2 regions of the Arthrobacter sp. UYCo732 genome follow, and region 2 is predicted to be linked to the other one. Evidence: riboswitches for the same ligand, from Rfam matches in the RefSeq annotation. Region 2 holds a riboswitch; the other holds the start of a gene.

The links. Region 2 has a riboswitch for cyclic di-AMP ahead of ABIB45_RS12660 (M23 family metallopeptidase). Riboswitches for the same ligand answer to the same signal wherever they lie in the genome.
Region 1: linked by a shared signal. The riboswitch ahead of ABIB45_RS02385 (C40 family peptidase) and the one ahead of ABIB45_RS12660 (M23 family metallopeptidase) in region 2 are both predicted to bind cyclic di-AMP.

Annotation. Positions count from the first base shown of each region.
Region 1 covers NZ_JBEPPJ010000001.1:492,440-499,534, reverse strand. The annotation lists gene ABIB45_RS22545 (aggregation-promoting factor C-terminal-like domain-containing protein) at 74-307, opposite strand; gene ABIB45_RS22540 (hypothetical protein) at 313-636, shown strand; cyclic di-AMP (ydaO/yuaA leader) riboswitch at 1,294-1,463, shown strand; gene ABIB45_RS02385 (C40 family peptidase) at 1,467-2,288, shown strand; gene ABIB45_RS02380 (hypothetical protein) at 2,355-2,456, opposite strand; gene ABIB45_RS02375 (hypothetical protein) at 2,473-2,643, shown strand; gene ABIB45_RS02370 (hypothetical protein) at 2,881-3,210, opposite strand; gene ABIB45_RS02365 (polysaccharide deacetylase family protein) at 3,203-3,391, shown strand; gene ABIB45_RS02360 (cupredoxin domain-containing protein) at 3,828-4,223, shown strand; gene ABIB45_RS02355 (hypothetical protein) at 4,220-4,693, shown strand; gene ABIB45_RS02350 (hypothetical protein) at 4,891-5,661, shown strand; gene ABIB45_RS02345 (sortase domain-containing protein) at 5,695-6,411, shown strand; gene ABIB45_RS02340 (hypothetical protein) at 6,480-7,095, shown strand, end outside.
Region 2 covers NZ_JBEPPJ010000008.1:105,827-112,921, reverse strand. The annotation lists gene ABIB45_RS12685 (cold-shock protein) at 243-626, shown strand; gene ABIB45_RS12680 (DUF3027 domain-containing protein) at 636-1,196, shown strand; gene ABIB45_RS12675 (MFS transporter) at 1,242-2,561, shown strand; gene serC (phosphoserine transaminase) at 2,599-3,729, opposite strand; gene ABIB45_RS12665 (iron-dependent transcriptional repressor DtxR) at 4,008-4,700, shown strand; cyclic di-AMP (ydaO/yuaA leader) riboswitch at 4,941-5,158, shown strand; gene ABIB45_RS12660 (M23 family metallopeptidase) at 5,162-5,989, shown strand; cyclic di-AMP (ydaO/yuaA leader) riboswitch at 6,129-6,301, shown strand; gene ABIB45_RS12655 (C40 family peptidase) at 6,372-7,046, shown strand.

The sequences.
Region 1 (7,095 bases), on a different contig from region 2:
TGGCACCGGCCCCCGGTCAGGTTGAACACCTGTTGTTGTTACGTAACCGTTGTGGTCCGGTACCCACCGTGGTTCAGTACCAGTTCTTGATCACGGAATGGTTCCAGGCGGCGCACAGTGACCCGTAACGGTCTGCAATGTAAGCCATTCCCCATTTAACCTGGGTTCGGTAACTGGCGAGCCAGTCGCTGCCAGCGCTCGCGTACTTGCTGGCCGGCAGCGCCTGCGCGATGCCGTAAGCCCTGAGTACGGGTTGGTGGCCGTGGTCAGCCAGTTGGATTCCTTCGTCCAGAGCTGCGCCAGGCACTGGAATTGGTCCTGGGCCCAGCCGTTCGCGGCCAGCCGGGCCTGACCTTGCCGGAATTCACCTTCCACTGCCCCTGTTGTTCCCCTGAGCGAGGCGGGCTGGGCGGTGAGTTCGGTACTGTGCTCCTGTTGCTCTGCGACCTGCTGCGACATTGCCTGCTGCGCCGTCTGGGCCGTGGAGAGCTTGGTGCTAGCTTCGCCGGCGAGGCGTTCGCGCTCGGCTTTGGCGGCAGGCTCCTGCTGGGCGAGCGCTTCGGCGGCCTTGTCTGCCTCGGCCGATTTGTGGACCAGGGACGCCGTCTTGGCGCTGACGATCTGCACCACGTTTAGCCCGTGGATGTTGTTGGTCTGTAGTGCGTCGAGGGCCACAAAGAAACCGATGTTGGTGCCGCCGGTCTTGTACGACTGGGCTGCGAGGGCCCGACGTCCTTCTCGTGGCGGCCTGATTTCTCCTGTGCCCGGGCCAACGGGGCGGCCAGTGCATCAACCCGGGAACTGGCCGCCTGCAGGGAGGCCTCGGCCACAGCGTATTGTGCAGCGGAGGTTAGGGGGACGGCCACAGCCACTCCCTCCGGCGAGGCCGGGAAGCCGCATATTCTGAACAAACGGGGACATAGTTCGTGAGCTTACCGGGCAACGCACCCTTGCCCGTACTCCCGGCCAAGCATTGATATCCAGCAGAGATCCCCGTTGCCCCTCCCGTCGGTACGTCCTGCTCGTTCCAATGTCAGTCGCAGGCCGTGAACCAACTAATTTTGGGCAATCCGGGGCCCGTTTAGTGAGCCAACCGGGCATATACGGTTTATGTGCGCTGACCTGCGATGTTGTCGACGTTCCGGCATGGATCCGCCTGCAGATAAAGGTGTCTTTTGGCCGTACATTCCGTTACCGGAATGTGACATTGGGGAAAATCTGACGTTATGGTCGTTGAGTGCCCCGGTTCAAAGCCAGGACATTCCCGTCAGTATGCCGAGCCCTGCCACTGACCCGGGACCCCAGCGCAATTCAACTGGCAGGGACGGGGGAACCACGTTTCCACGGCTTCATCTGAAGCCTTGGGGTTAAGTCGATACGTCCCGTCCTGCACGGCGGCGTCCGGCCGGGTGTCTCCGACCCGAACCCGACAGCTCACCCCGCAGGCATGGGAGAGGCAATCAACCATGTCCAAGAAGTACACTGCCGCACGCCATCGTGCAGCCACCACCACCGCGTCCCGTGCCCTGGCGATCGGACGGCCGGCCCTTGTGGTCGCTGCTGCTTCCGGCCTGTTTTTCGGCTTCAGCGCTCCGGCCCAGGCCAGCGTCCACGAACCTGACAGCTCCGGCACGGCCAACGTTCAGAGTCAAACGAGTGCACCGGCAGCAGCCGTGGCTCCAGCCCCTGCACCGGCCCCGGCCAACGCCCACACAGTCGTCTCCGGCGACACCCTGGGCCAGATTTCCGCTACCTACGGCGTGGACCTCAACAACGTTCTGGCCGCGAACGGTCTGTCCCTGACTTCGGTCATCTACCCGGGTGACCAGATCCAGATCCCCGCCGCCGGGCAGGCAGCTCCGGCAGTGGCGCAGGCAGTAGCACTGGCTCCGGCAGCCAAAACCGCCGCCGCCCCGGCCGCTCCCGCCAACACCGGCATCAAGCCGGCGGCAACCTCGGCTCCGGTCCAGGCCCCATCCGGCTCGGCCGGCTCGGCAATCCTGGCGTCCGCGTACTCTCAGCTGGGAGTCCATCAGGACTGCACCGCCATGGTGGAAAAGGCGCTGCGCTCCGTCGGCAAGAGTGTGGGAGACCTGGCACCCGGCCAGTTCTTCCAGTACGGAAGCGTTGTTGGGACGCCAGCCCCTGGTGATCTGGTGATCACCGCCGGACACGTCGGCGTCTTTGCCGGCAACGGCCAGGTTGTCAGTGGCGGCGTGGACGGCTTCAAGACCGAGGTCCACTCCATCAGCTGGCTCCATGGCGCTTCCTTCGTCCGCGTAGCGTGACCCCAGGCCGTTGGACGGCGGCGGTCGGCACACAGCCGCCAGCCGCCGTCGGCCGCTGTTGCGTCCTCAGACGTGCTGCCCGAACCAGGACAGCGTGTCATTCCCCTCAGCCGTCGCCTGGGTCTCGTTATAGCGTTCCCCAGTGTCATTGTGGGAGGCATGGTCCACGCCGGGGTAGACGGTGATGCGTCACCGTGGTGGCGTCCAGGGCATCGCGGAGGGCCGGCACTACCTCTGCGGCCAGCTGCCGTTCCTGCACTCTGTACGGAGTGCCCTCACCGCCAAAAGCGTGCCCGCCAAGTACATAAAGTATGAAGTCTTCGGGCCGGATCCCTGGCTGGCCGACTTCCAGTAGGCCGACGAAAAGAAAAGGAGCCCGGCAGGTGCCGGGTTCCGTTCTTTTGTGTGCGTTGCCTGTGTCCGCCCTAGAACTGCTCGGCGGGAATGATAAACCCAAGGTCCAGCAGGCCGCGGCCGGACTGTTCCAGGATCGGGTCCATGGTCAGGGAGGCGTGGTTGAGCAGCACGTTGACATCACGTTGGATCCGCTGGAGCGGGTGCGCCAGGCGGTGAACGCTGCCGCCTGAGCCGGTCAGGATGAGGCGGACTGCTCCGCCGATGCCTGGCCGCTGAGGCCGAGGGAGAGCCGGTACTGCGCGCGCTCCTCATCAGTGAAGGCGACGGGCTGGCCCCCGAAGGAGGCGGCCGCCACGCGGACCGCTTCTTCCCAGTGCAGCCGTGCGGTGGCAACCTGGCCGTAGGCCTGGGTGAACCTGGCCTGGGCGAGCGGCGAATCAGCCTGGCGACGCTCCACAGTCTGTTTGACCTTGCGGACCAACATCAGGTTCCGGAACTCTTCCAGGGCATGCTCGGCGGCCCCCAGAGCAGCTGCCGGGGCAACCATGTTCAGGAAAGTGGCCATCGGGATGTGGATGCTCGGATCCGGGGCACGATGGATCCGCATCAACCCGTCCCGGGCACGGGACCTTGCCGCCAATCCGCTCTTTGAACTGGCCAACCACGGAACCCGCCATACATCTCTGAGCGTGACCGGCAAGACCGCGAACGGGATCCCCGGAACGCGCAGCAGCGCGGAGGTATAGGAGGAAATCACGTCCAACGACGCCCTGCTCACGGCAATCGCCGGGCAACGCCCGCGGTTCTTCCGTTCAGGCACGGGGTTCCTGGACGACGTCGCGGCCGATATTTCCTCGCCCGGGGCCTTATCCCCGCGCACGGAAACCACCCCGGATCCGGCACGGCAGCAGGTGTTTTGGCCGCGGTCACTGCCCTGCTAAAAAGGGATACTCCTTCACGACCTTGGGTGCTGACTCCCCGGACATCCGGAGCCGATAAGGCAACCCTTGGCATTTTTCGTAGGTTCGCGCAGGCACGCAAACAAGGGCGGCCTTAAACAAGAGGCAGTGCCCGGATGGGCAGTCCCTGGAGGCGGGGGTGACGAATGCTGTGTAGGGGTAGTTTCCTGATGGGCGCGCCGTCCGGCTGCGTGGAGGGCATCCCTTCGTGAAGGGGTTTGTCATGAAAACGATCAACCGTGTTTTGGCCGTTGCGGCGGTCCTGTCTCTGGCCGGCGTCACCGGGTGCGGCGCGCAGGGCGGGATGTCCACAGGCCCGTCAACGGCCACCACGGCTTCGTCTCCATCTGTGGGTGGTTCGGCAGCGGCTGGCCAGGCCATCATTACGATCAAGGACTTCGCCTATGAGGTTCCGGCGTCCGTAAAGCCCGGGGCGATGGTGACGGTGACCAACTCGGACAGCGCCCCGCATACACTGACGGCCAAGGAGAAAGGCGGCTTTGACATCGACGTCCCTGCCGGCGGCACAGTCATTTTTGAAGCTCCGCGTGAGGCCGGGACATACGGGATCATCTGCAGGTTCCATCCGCAGATGAGCGGGACGCTGGTCGTGAAGTGAATCGCGTACACGTCCCCGTAGCCGGTCATGGTCCCCTGCGGGTGGTCCGGATCTGCGTGGCAGCATCCCTGGGGGTCAGCGCCCTGATCCATGTTCAGCTTGCTCCCGGTTACCAGCAGGCCGCACCAGGGGGCATCGGCCAGGGCACGCTGTTTCTGCTCCAAGCGGGCGCCGCCATCTTGGCGGCAGTGTTTATCCTGCTGAAAAAGACACGTACCGCTTTCGCTGCTGCCGCGGCAGTGGCCTTGTCGTCCCTGGCCGCTGTCATCCTTTACCGCTACGTCCAGGTCCCCGCTATTGGGCCGCTGCCGGCAATGTACGAACCCGTCTGGTACGCCGCCAAGGTCATCACCGCCGTCGCCGAAGCCATCGCCGGTGGGCTGGCTCTGACAGGTTACGGGCTGCTGCTGCGTAAAACCCGCCGCGGACCGTGGATACAGCCCCGGGGCCAGCACCCTTCCGCGGCCTGACAGCCCGGGAACGGGCGTGAAGCGGACCGGAATCATCGGCTCGTCAATGCTTTGGCCGGGCAGGTACGGCATCACGCTCATATTTTTGTGGTTGGGGACACATCCCTACCCATCCTTGGTTTGGTCTGCTTCGAAGTGCTTGTGTCCCTTCTTTGGGGCGCCAACATCACACGCGCGTGTATGAGGAGATAATTCACATGAATAAGACACTCCGTTTTATGGCAGTACCTACTCTCGCTTTGGGCGCACTTGCCCTGTCCGGTTCCCCGGCGATGGCCGCAGACCAGTCCTATCAGTCGACGCTGGGTCAGATTAACGGCAGTGCAGGGTCGGGGACCATCACTGTTGATGTCAAAGGCAACCAGGCCCACGTCGTCCTGAACGTTTCGGGTATGCCCGCGACCTTCATGAACGCCCCCTACCCCCACGTCCAGCACATCCACGGCGGAGCCAAGGGCGCCTGCCCGGACGCTTCGGCCGACAAGGACGGCGATAAGGTCATCTCCACCACCGAAGGTGCCCCGTCATACGGCGGCATCGTCACCACCCTCTCGACCAGCGGCGACACCAGCCCGGCAGCAGGCCTTGACCTCAAGGTCGGCGGGCAGGGCGCCGCCTACACTGTTGACCGCACGTTCGAACTGAACGCCGAGACCAAAGCAGCCCTCGAAGCAGGCACCGCTGTAGTGGTCGTCCACGGACTTGATCCCGCAACGCTCAGCGCGGCGGGCCAGGCGGCCAAGTCAGACCTGGCACCGACCCTTCCGCTCGCCGCAACGTCCCCCGCCCTGTGCGGAACCTTGAAGGCCGGGCAGATGAAAATGCCTGCAGGCGGCGCTAACACCGGCATCCCCCAGGAAACCGGCACCGACACCGGCGCCCTCGCCCTCGGTGGCGGCCTGGCCCTCGTCGCACTCGCCGGCGGAGCCTACGCCGTGCGCCGCCGCAACACCGGATCAGCAGCCTGAACCTGAGCTGACTGGACTACCACTGTGCTAAACATGAAGCCCGTCCGCCGTGGAGGTCTCGGGGCCTCCACGGCCGCCGGGCTTCTGCTCGCCATGGCCCTGGCCGGCTGCGGCACCGGAACGCCCGACGCCGGCTCCCCGCCTTCTGCCTCCGCCGGGCCTTCCGCCTCAGTTACCGCACCTGCGGCGCCATCCGCAGCAGGCCCCACCGCCCAGCCTCCCCTGCCCGCAGCAATCCCGGCGGCCCCGGCGGCAGCTCCAGCGGCTGCCACCGAACAGCTTCCCCCGGTCCTGCCCGCATCCGCTCCGGTCACCCTGACCATCCCCTCCATCAGCGTCCGCACTGAGCTGCTGCACCTTGGCCTGCTTGAGAACGGCTCGCTCGAGGTCCCCCAGGACACCGGCAACGGCGCCCCCGCCGGCTGGTACAACGACTCCCCTACCCCGGGGGAACGCGGACCCTCGGTCATGCTCGGGCACGTCAACGCACTCGGCGGCCATAAAGGCGTCTTCGCAGACCTCCGCAAACTCACCCCCGGCGCCGACATCAACGTTGCCCGCGGCGACGGCAGCACCGCGACCTTCACCGTGGACCGTGGTGCCCTCTACGGCAAGGACAGCTTCCCAACCCTCGAGGTCTACGGAAACACCACCGGCTCCGAACTACGACTCATCACCTGCGACGGCTACGACCCCGCCACCGGGCTCTTCAACGACAACTACGTCATCTACGCCAAACTCAAAATCTGACGGTCAACCCTTCGCAGCCGACAAGCGGCCGCCCAACCCTCAATGGAAGCGGCCAGGACGGAACAGTCATGAAAAACCGCATCCCCTTGCTGGCGTCCCTGGCACTGGCGTCACTGCTGCTCTCCGGCTGCGCCGCGGCGGCGGGATCCCCGGCAGCGGTGACCGGGCCGACGTCGGACGCCTCCTCTACGTCCCCGTCTCCGTCGGGAGCCTCTCAGAGCAGCAATCACGGCGGTGCCCACCACGGCGGCGGGTCCTCCTCCCCGCGGGTGAGCGCGGACGGGCCCAGCGAAGCCTCGAAGATGGTCTGCGGGAACCAGCCGATGGACAGGCTCACCTCCATCCTGAAACTGGGGCAGGTCCCGCACACCGTCAACAGCTGGGCGGACAGCACCTTCACCTGCACTTACCACCTCACCGAGGGGGCGCTGAAAATTTCGGTTCAGGAGGCACCGGACCAGGGCACAGCGATGAAGTACTTTGACGCCATGCAGGCACTGGCCAAAGACGCCAAACCCATCGAAGGCCTTGCCAACCTGGGCTTCCCAGCCTACGAAACCAAGGACGGAACCGCGGTGTTCCAAAAGGACAGCTCCGTCCTGCGGGTGGACGCCACGGACCTCCCGGCCGCCATCGGGCCGGACGCCATAACCCGCAACGCGCTGGCCTACCAGCTGTCCACGA
Region 2 (7,095 bases):
GCACGTAACGCTACAGGCAGGCTGCCGCGGGACGTGTGATGCCGGTCTGGGGGGTTGGCGGCGGACCGCGGTGACAGGCATGAAGAAGGGCCAACGAAAGCAGTAATCCTGCCCCGGCAGGATAACCTTGAAGGAACAGACCAACACGGTCCGTCGCTGTCATACCCTGAACCCGCATATCAGTGCGGATGCGGTGACTGCCGGCCGTGTCTCAAGACGTCAGAACGAAGAAGGTTGATTACGTGCCTACCGGCAAGGTCAAATGGTATGACAAGGAAAAGGGCTTCGGATTCCTCGCGGGCGAAGACGGGCAGGAAGTCTTCCTGCCCAAATCATCGCTGCCCGAGGGCGTCACGGAGCTGAAGGCCGGCACCCGCGTTGAGTTCGGCGTCGCCGACGGCCGCAAAGGCGCCCAGGCGCTGGGCCTTCGTGTCCTGGACAAGACCCCTTCCATCGCCAAAGCCAAACGGCCCAGCGCGCGGGACCTGGCACCGCTGGTCCAGGACCTGGTCAGTGTGCTGGACAACCTCTCCGGCACCCTGTCCGCGGGCAAGTACCCGGAAGGCAACAAGGGCAAGGCCATCGCGGCGGCCCTGCGTAAGGTTGCCGACGAGCTGGACGTTTAGGCCTTGTCCATGAACCCGGAAGCTGAACAGCAGGACACCGCGGCAGGGGAGCAGCCGCCCTCGGGCGAGCAGATACCTGCAGTAGGGCAGGCAGGGGCCGAGCCTGAGGCCAAGCGCCGCGCCGGCGTGACCGTGTGGCGGATCGGCAAGCCGGATGCCTTCCTCGCGGCGGCCGTTGACGTGGCACGCGCCGCCGTCGAAGGCATCACGGCGCCGGCGGACATCGGTGCACATATCGCGGCCAAGAGCGAAGGCGACCGCCTGGTCACCCACCTTTTCGAATCCAGGCTGCCCGGCTACCAGAGCTGGCAGTGGTACGCAGTAGTGACCCGGAACTCCCGTTCGAAAGTGGTTACCGTCAGCGAGCTGGGCCTCCTGCCGTCGGAAGACTCCATCCTGTCGCCGGATTGGGTGCCGTGGGCCGAACGCGTCCGCCCCGAAGACGCCCAGGAAGCGGAGGATGAACAGCCTCCCACTGCCGAGGCTGACACGTCCGGGCCCGGAGACCAGGACGAAGTGCCTGGGGAACCCGTTCCCCAGGAAGACGAACCAGCACGCGAGGCTGACTAGGAAGTTGGTAATACGCAGGGTTGATCACCACGAGGGCCGGCCATGATGTCCACCTTCAAATCCCTGCACATCCTCAACTACCGGATCTGGTTTATCGGCGCTCTGGTCTCCAACATCGGAACCTGGATGCAGCGTACTGCCCAGGACTGGCTGGTCTTCGACCACCTCACTGATCACGACGCCGGCGCCATGGGCATCACCATGGCACTCCAGCTGGGGCCCCAGCTTTTCCTGGCCCCTGTAGCTGGCCTCGTGGCGGACCGGTACAGCCGCCGGCAGCTGCTGATCGTGACGCAGTCCGTGATGGCCCTCCTAAGCACCGGGCTGGGTGTCCTGGTGGTCCTCGGTGCCGGGCAGCTGTGGCATGTTTATGGCTTTGCGCTCTTGCTGGGCATGGTGTCCGCACTCGACGCGCCAGTCCGCCAGACCTTCGTATCGGAGCTTGTCCGGGACGACTACCTTCCCAACGCCGTCGCCCTGAACAGCGCCTCGTTCAACGTGGCCCGCATGATCGGGCCCGCGGTGGCCGGGATCCTGACGGTGGCGGTGGGGCCCGGGTGGGTGTTCCTGATCAATACCGCCACGTTCCTGGCCATGCTCCTGAGCCTGTGGAAGATCCCGACGGCGTCCTTACGGCAGCTTCCCCGGGCGGCTCCCGGAAAGGGCCGTATCCGCGAGGGCCTGCGCTACGTGCAGTTCCGGCCGGACATCGTGGTGGTCCTGGTGGCGGTCTTTATCGTGGGCACCCTAGGGCTGAACTTCGTCCTGTTCATCGCCGCCATGGTGGGCACGGAATTCGGGTTGGATGCGAGCGCCTTCGGGCTGATGAACTCGATCATGGCCATCGGGTCAGTGGCGGGTGCACTCTTGTCCGCCGGCCGGGGCAAGCCCAGGCTGCGGATGATCTTCGGCGCCGCCGCCGCCTTTGGGGTGACCTCCGGCCTCGCGGCGCTGGCCCCGGACTACTTCTGGTTCGGCGTAGCGCTGGTGCCGGTGGGGCTGTTCGCCATCACCATGATGACCAGCGCCAACGGCTACGTCCAGACCACTACCGATCCCGTTATGCGGGGCCGCGTCATGGCGTTGTACATGGCCATCTTTATGGGCGGAACACCAATAGGGGCGCCGCTGGTGGGGTGGGTGGCCAACGTCGCCGGGGCCCGATGGTCACTGGCCGTAGCCGCCGCCTCCGGGCTCACCGCCGCCCTGATTGGCATGGTGTGGATCATCCGCGCCCAGCGGCTTCGGCTGGCCTTCAACCGGCGGGCCCGCGGCCTGCGCTACTTCCGTGTCGTGTCCCAGTTGGGGGACAACGCAAACGGCGCCGCCCCGGAAGAAGACCCGGGCGACGCCGTAGGATCCTGACGCCCCGCAGTACTGCAGCAGGCGGGGCGCGTGGACGTTACTTGCGCAGTTCGCCCACCACGTAGTCGATGCTCGCCAGCAGGGCGGAGACGTCATCGGGCTCAATGGCAACAAAGGTGGCGATCCGGAGTTGGTTGCGGCCCAGCTTGCGGTACGGTTCGGTGTCCACCACGCCGTTGGCGCGCAGCACCTTGGCGATCGCCGCGGCATCGATGGAGTCATCGAAGTCGATGGTGGCGATGACGTTGGAACGGTCCTCGGCCTTGGCTACAAACGGGGCGGCGTATTCGGACGCTTCGGCCCAGGCGTAGATCCGGCCCGCAGAGTCGGCTGTCCGCGTGCTGGCGAAGTCCAGTCCGCCGTTGGCGTTCAACCACTGCACCTGCGCGTCCAGCGTCACCAGCGTCGAGAGGGAGGGCGTGTTGTAGGTCTGGTTCAGCTTGGAGTTATCGATGGCCGTCTGCAGGTCCAGGAAGTCCGGGATCCAGCGGTCGCTGGCCTTGATCCGCGCGGCGCGTTCCAGCGCGGCGGGGGAGAACAGCCCAAGCCACAGGCCGCCGTCGGACGCGAAGTTCTTCTGCGGGGCGAAGTAGTAGACGTCCGATTCGGCAACATCCACATCCAGGCCGCCAGCCGCGGAGGTGGCGTCCACCAGCATCAGGGCGCCGGCGTCGGCGCCTGCAACGCGCTTGACGGGAGCTGCCACGCCGGTGGACGTTTCGTTCTGTGGCCAAGCGTAAACGTCAACGCCACCCTCGGCCTGTGACACCGGGCGGGTGCCGGGCTCGGACTTGATAATGGAGGACCCGTCCAGGAACGGGGCCTTGTTGGTGGCCGAGGCGAACTTGGAACCGAACTCGCCGAACGACAGGTGCTGGGCCTTCTTCTCCACCAGGCCAAAGGCTGCCACATCCCAGAAAGCAGTGGAGCCGCCGACGCCCAGGACAACCTCATAGCCCTCGGGAGCGCGGAAGAACTGGCTGAGGCCCTCGCGGACGGAACCCACGAGGTCTTTGACGGGCGCCTGGCGGTGCGAGGTGCCAAGGATGGTCCGTGAGGCTGCAGAGAGCGCCTCAAGCTGCTCCGGCCTGACCTTGGAGGGTCCCGCGCCGAAGCGTCCGTCCTTGGGCAGCAGATCGGCAGGAATAGTGATGCTGGTTTCGCTCACAAGGGCTCCAAATTCGGCGGGGACGGGGTTGGCGTCCGGGACAGTGGGGTGGCCGGCAGTCAGCAGCGACTGTAACGAGGGCCGCTTTTATTCTGCCTGAAACAGTAGATCGGGCGGGAACCGGCAGCGTCATAGTTCAGTCAACGAGACGATCGGGGGCCGCCCGGCGATTATCCGGACAAACTCAAAATAGGCTAAGCTTTTCACCGGACCTCGCCTCGACTGGGACACGATACGGTGGGACAACGCTAGGTACTGCGCTCGAGGAGCTGAGCTGGATGACGGATCTGATCGATACCACGGAGATGTATCTTCGAACCATTTTGGAGCTTGAAGAAGAGAACATCGTTGCACTTCGCGCCCGCATCGCCGAGCGGCTGCGGCACTCCGGACCCACGGTGTCCCAAACCATCGGCCGGATGGAGCGCGACGGCCTGGTAGTGGTCTCCGGGGACCGTCACCTGGAACTCACCGGGACCGGGCGCAAGCGCGCCACGGAGGTCATGCGCAAACACCGGCTCGCTGAACGCCTCCTGGCTGACGTTATTGGCCTGGACTGGGCCTACGTCCATGAGGAAGCCTGCCGCTGGGAGCACGTGATGAGCGAGCGGGTTGAGCGGCGCATCTACGAACTGCTGGACCACCCCACCGAATCGCCCTACGGCAATCCCATCCCCGGGCTGGCCGCGTTGGGTGGAAAGCCCTCGGTCCCTGAAGACGGTGTTATTAATCTCGTTGCGGCCATGCTCGCATACGGCCCGACGTCGAACGTGACGGTCAGCCGGCTGGCTGAACCTATCCAGGTGGAGCCGGAGTTGCTGGTACAGCTGGATGAAGGTGGGATCCGGCCTGGCGCCTCGGTCTTACTGGAGCGTGTAGGGGAGTACATCTCCGTCCGGGTTCCCGGGATTGAGGGTGCTCTCGAGTTGCCTCCCGAAGTGGCAGCCCACGTTTTCGTTGCGATCCGCTGAGGAGCCTGAGTCAGCGCCGGGTTGCCGCCGGGGTGAAGTTGCGGCGAGGCTGACCGCCGGGAGAGGCGCCGTTGCTGGCCTGCGAAAAGAGCGGGTAAAGGCTTGATTCGGGATGTCCAGTAGCGCATCAGTGGCCATTCCGCAAAAGATAACGGAATTGTTACTGGGTATCTTGATCGCATATAGTTAACCCAAGCGTCGATACAAAAACGTTACCTGATCCGGAGCCGAGCTCTGCCAGCGGATCAGGTGCACGAGTCACCAACTGGCAGAGGCGGGGGAACCACAACCGGCAGTCGCAAGACGCCTTGGGGTGAAGTCCGTCAGCAGCAAGCCTCTTCCAGCGAAGGATCCTCACCGGATATCTCTGCGCCAAGTGCTTGTTACGGCGGACCGGGTCTTTGCACTCTCTGACCCGAATCCGACAGCTAACTTCGCAGGCTATCCAGAGAGGAACATTCTTGACCACGCAATACTCCAGGGGCCGCCGGCGTGCGGCAGGCCCCGCTCCGGCGCCGCGGGCGGCCGAGGGTTTCTCTGCGGAGAGGCCCCGCGATCCGCAGCGCGAAGCGCGCCGTAACCGCCGGGGGGCATTCCGGCAGATCACCGATTTCGCCGCCGCCAGCGGCATCGGCCAGAAGGCCGGCATTGCGCTTGCGGCCACTGGCCTGGTCCTTACCGTGACGGTTCCGGTAGCGGGCCCGTCGATGGCAGATCAGCAGCCTGGCCAGTCCGTCGCTGCGGTGTCCGGGCTCCCGCAGCCCGAGGTTTCCGCGGAAGCAGCCGCCAAGATCGATTTCAGTCGCTCCGCCGTTGTTACGCAGGGCGATCCCGACGGCAAGCTGAAGCAGCTGTTGAGCGCACAATCGGCTGGATCCATTACCCCCGCGTCCTCCGCCGGCAGCCTGGGCGCACCGCTTGCCCAGCTGATCACCGCCTCTCCGTTCGGATTCCGGATCAGCCCCATTACCGGCGGTTCCGGTGACTTCCACCGCGGCCAGGACTATGTGGCCCAGTGCGGCACTTCCGTGTTGGCTGCTGCCAGCGGCACCGTGACGTTCGTCGGCTGGCACCAGTACGGCGGCGGTAACCGGGTTGTGGTGGACCATGGCAATGGCCTGGAAACCACGTACAACCACCTGTCCTCCGCTACCGTCAAGGTAGGACAGAAAGTGACCCGCGGCGAGGTTGTTGCCCTCAGTGGCACCACGGGCGCCTCCACCGGCTGCCACCTCCACTTCGAGGTACAGGTCAACGGCGAAGTTGTTGACCCCACAGGCTGGCTCTGAGCATTAAATGATGGTCAACTCTCAGATCACAGTGACAAGCCGTGACCTGAATGTGACATTGTCCTTGAACTCCTGTACCGTCTAAAGCGCGTCAACTTTTCCGAAGTTGACGTTCTTGAGTGGATTGCCTAGCTCTGCCACCGCTCAAGGTCCGTTCGCATTACATCGTCTGGCAGGGGCGGGGGAACCAATTTTGGTCTTCGATTTTGAAGGCCTTGGGGTTAAGTCGCAAAGCTTCCCAGGAAGCAGCGCGGCCGGGTGAACTCCCATCCGAATCCGACAGCTCACCTCGCAGGCATTGGGAGAGGCTACCTTCGTGTCTTCACGTCATAATTCTGCGCGTCACCGCGCGCAAACGGTTCGCACCAACCCCTTGGGCTCCGTGTCCAAGGCCGTTAGTGCAAATGCCGGGACCGTAGGTCGCCAGGCTGCTGTCATCGCAGCTGCGTCGGGTCTCATCCTGACCTTGGGGCTTCCGGCCAACGCCGCGGACACCACCGCTGGTGTGTCCGCGTCCACCGAGTCCGGTTCCGCGCAGACTGCACTAGCCGTAACTGCCGCACCCACGGCCACTGTTTCCTTCGAGCGCCCCGTGGTCAAAACCACTGCAGCTCCGAGGATTGAGCGGGTCCGGGCGCAGTCCACGGCTACGGAAACAGCAGCAACGGCAACGGAAGCTGCGGGTGCTGTCAAGAGCAAGCTCGCGGACACCGTTTCCTCCGCCGCGGCTTCGGGTCTGGCAGCAATTGCGTACACCGGCATCGGTCACCCCTACCTCTGGGGTGGCACCACTCCCAATGGCTGGGACTGCTCCGGCTTCACCCAGTGGGTCTACGCCCAGGCCGGCATTAGCATCCCCCGCACGAATGCCTGGACGGCCATGCGGCCTACCGCAACCCCTACTCCCGGCGACCTCGTTATGCAGAACGGTGGAGCCCACGTTGGCATCTACGTCGGCAACGGCATGATGATCAGTGCGCTGAACCCGTCGCAGGGCACCCTGCTGCACGCGGCTGCAGCCACCGGCACGTCCTCGTTCTTCACCCCGGCGCTGTAACCCCCGCAGCCCTGGGCTGCAACCGTTTCTTCACTGGAACTCTTCATCA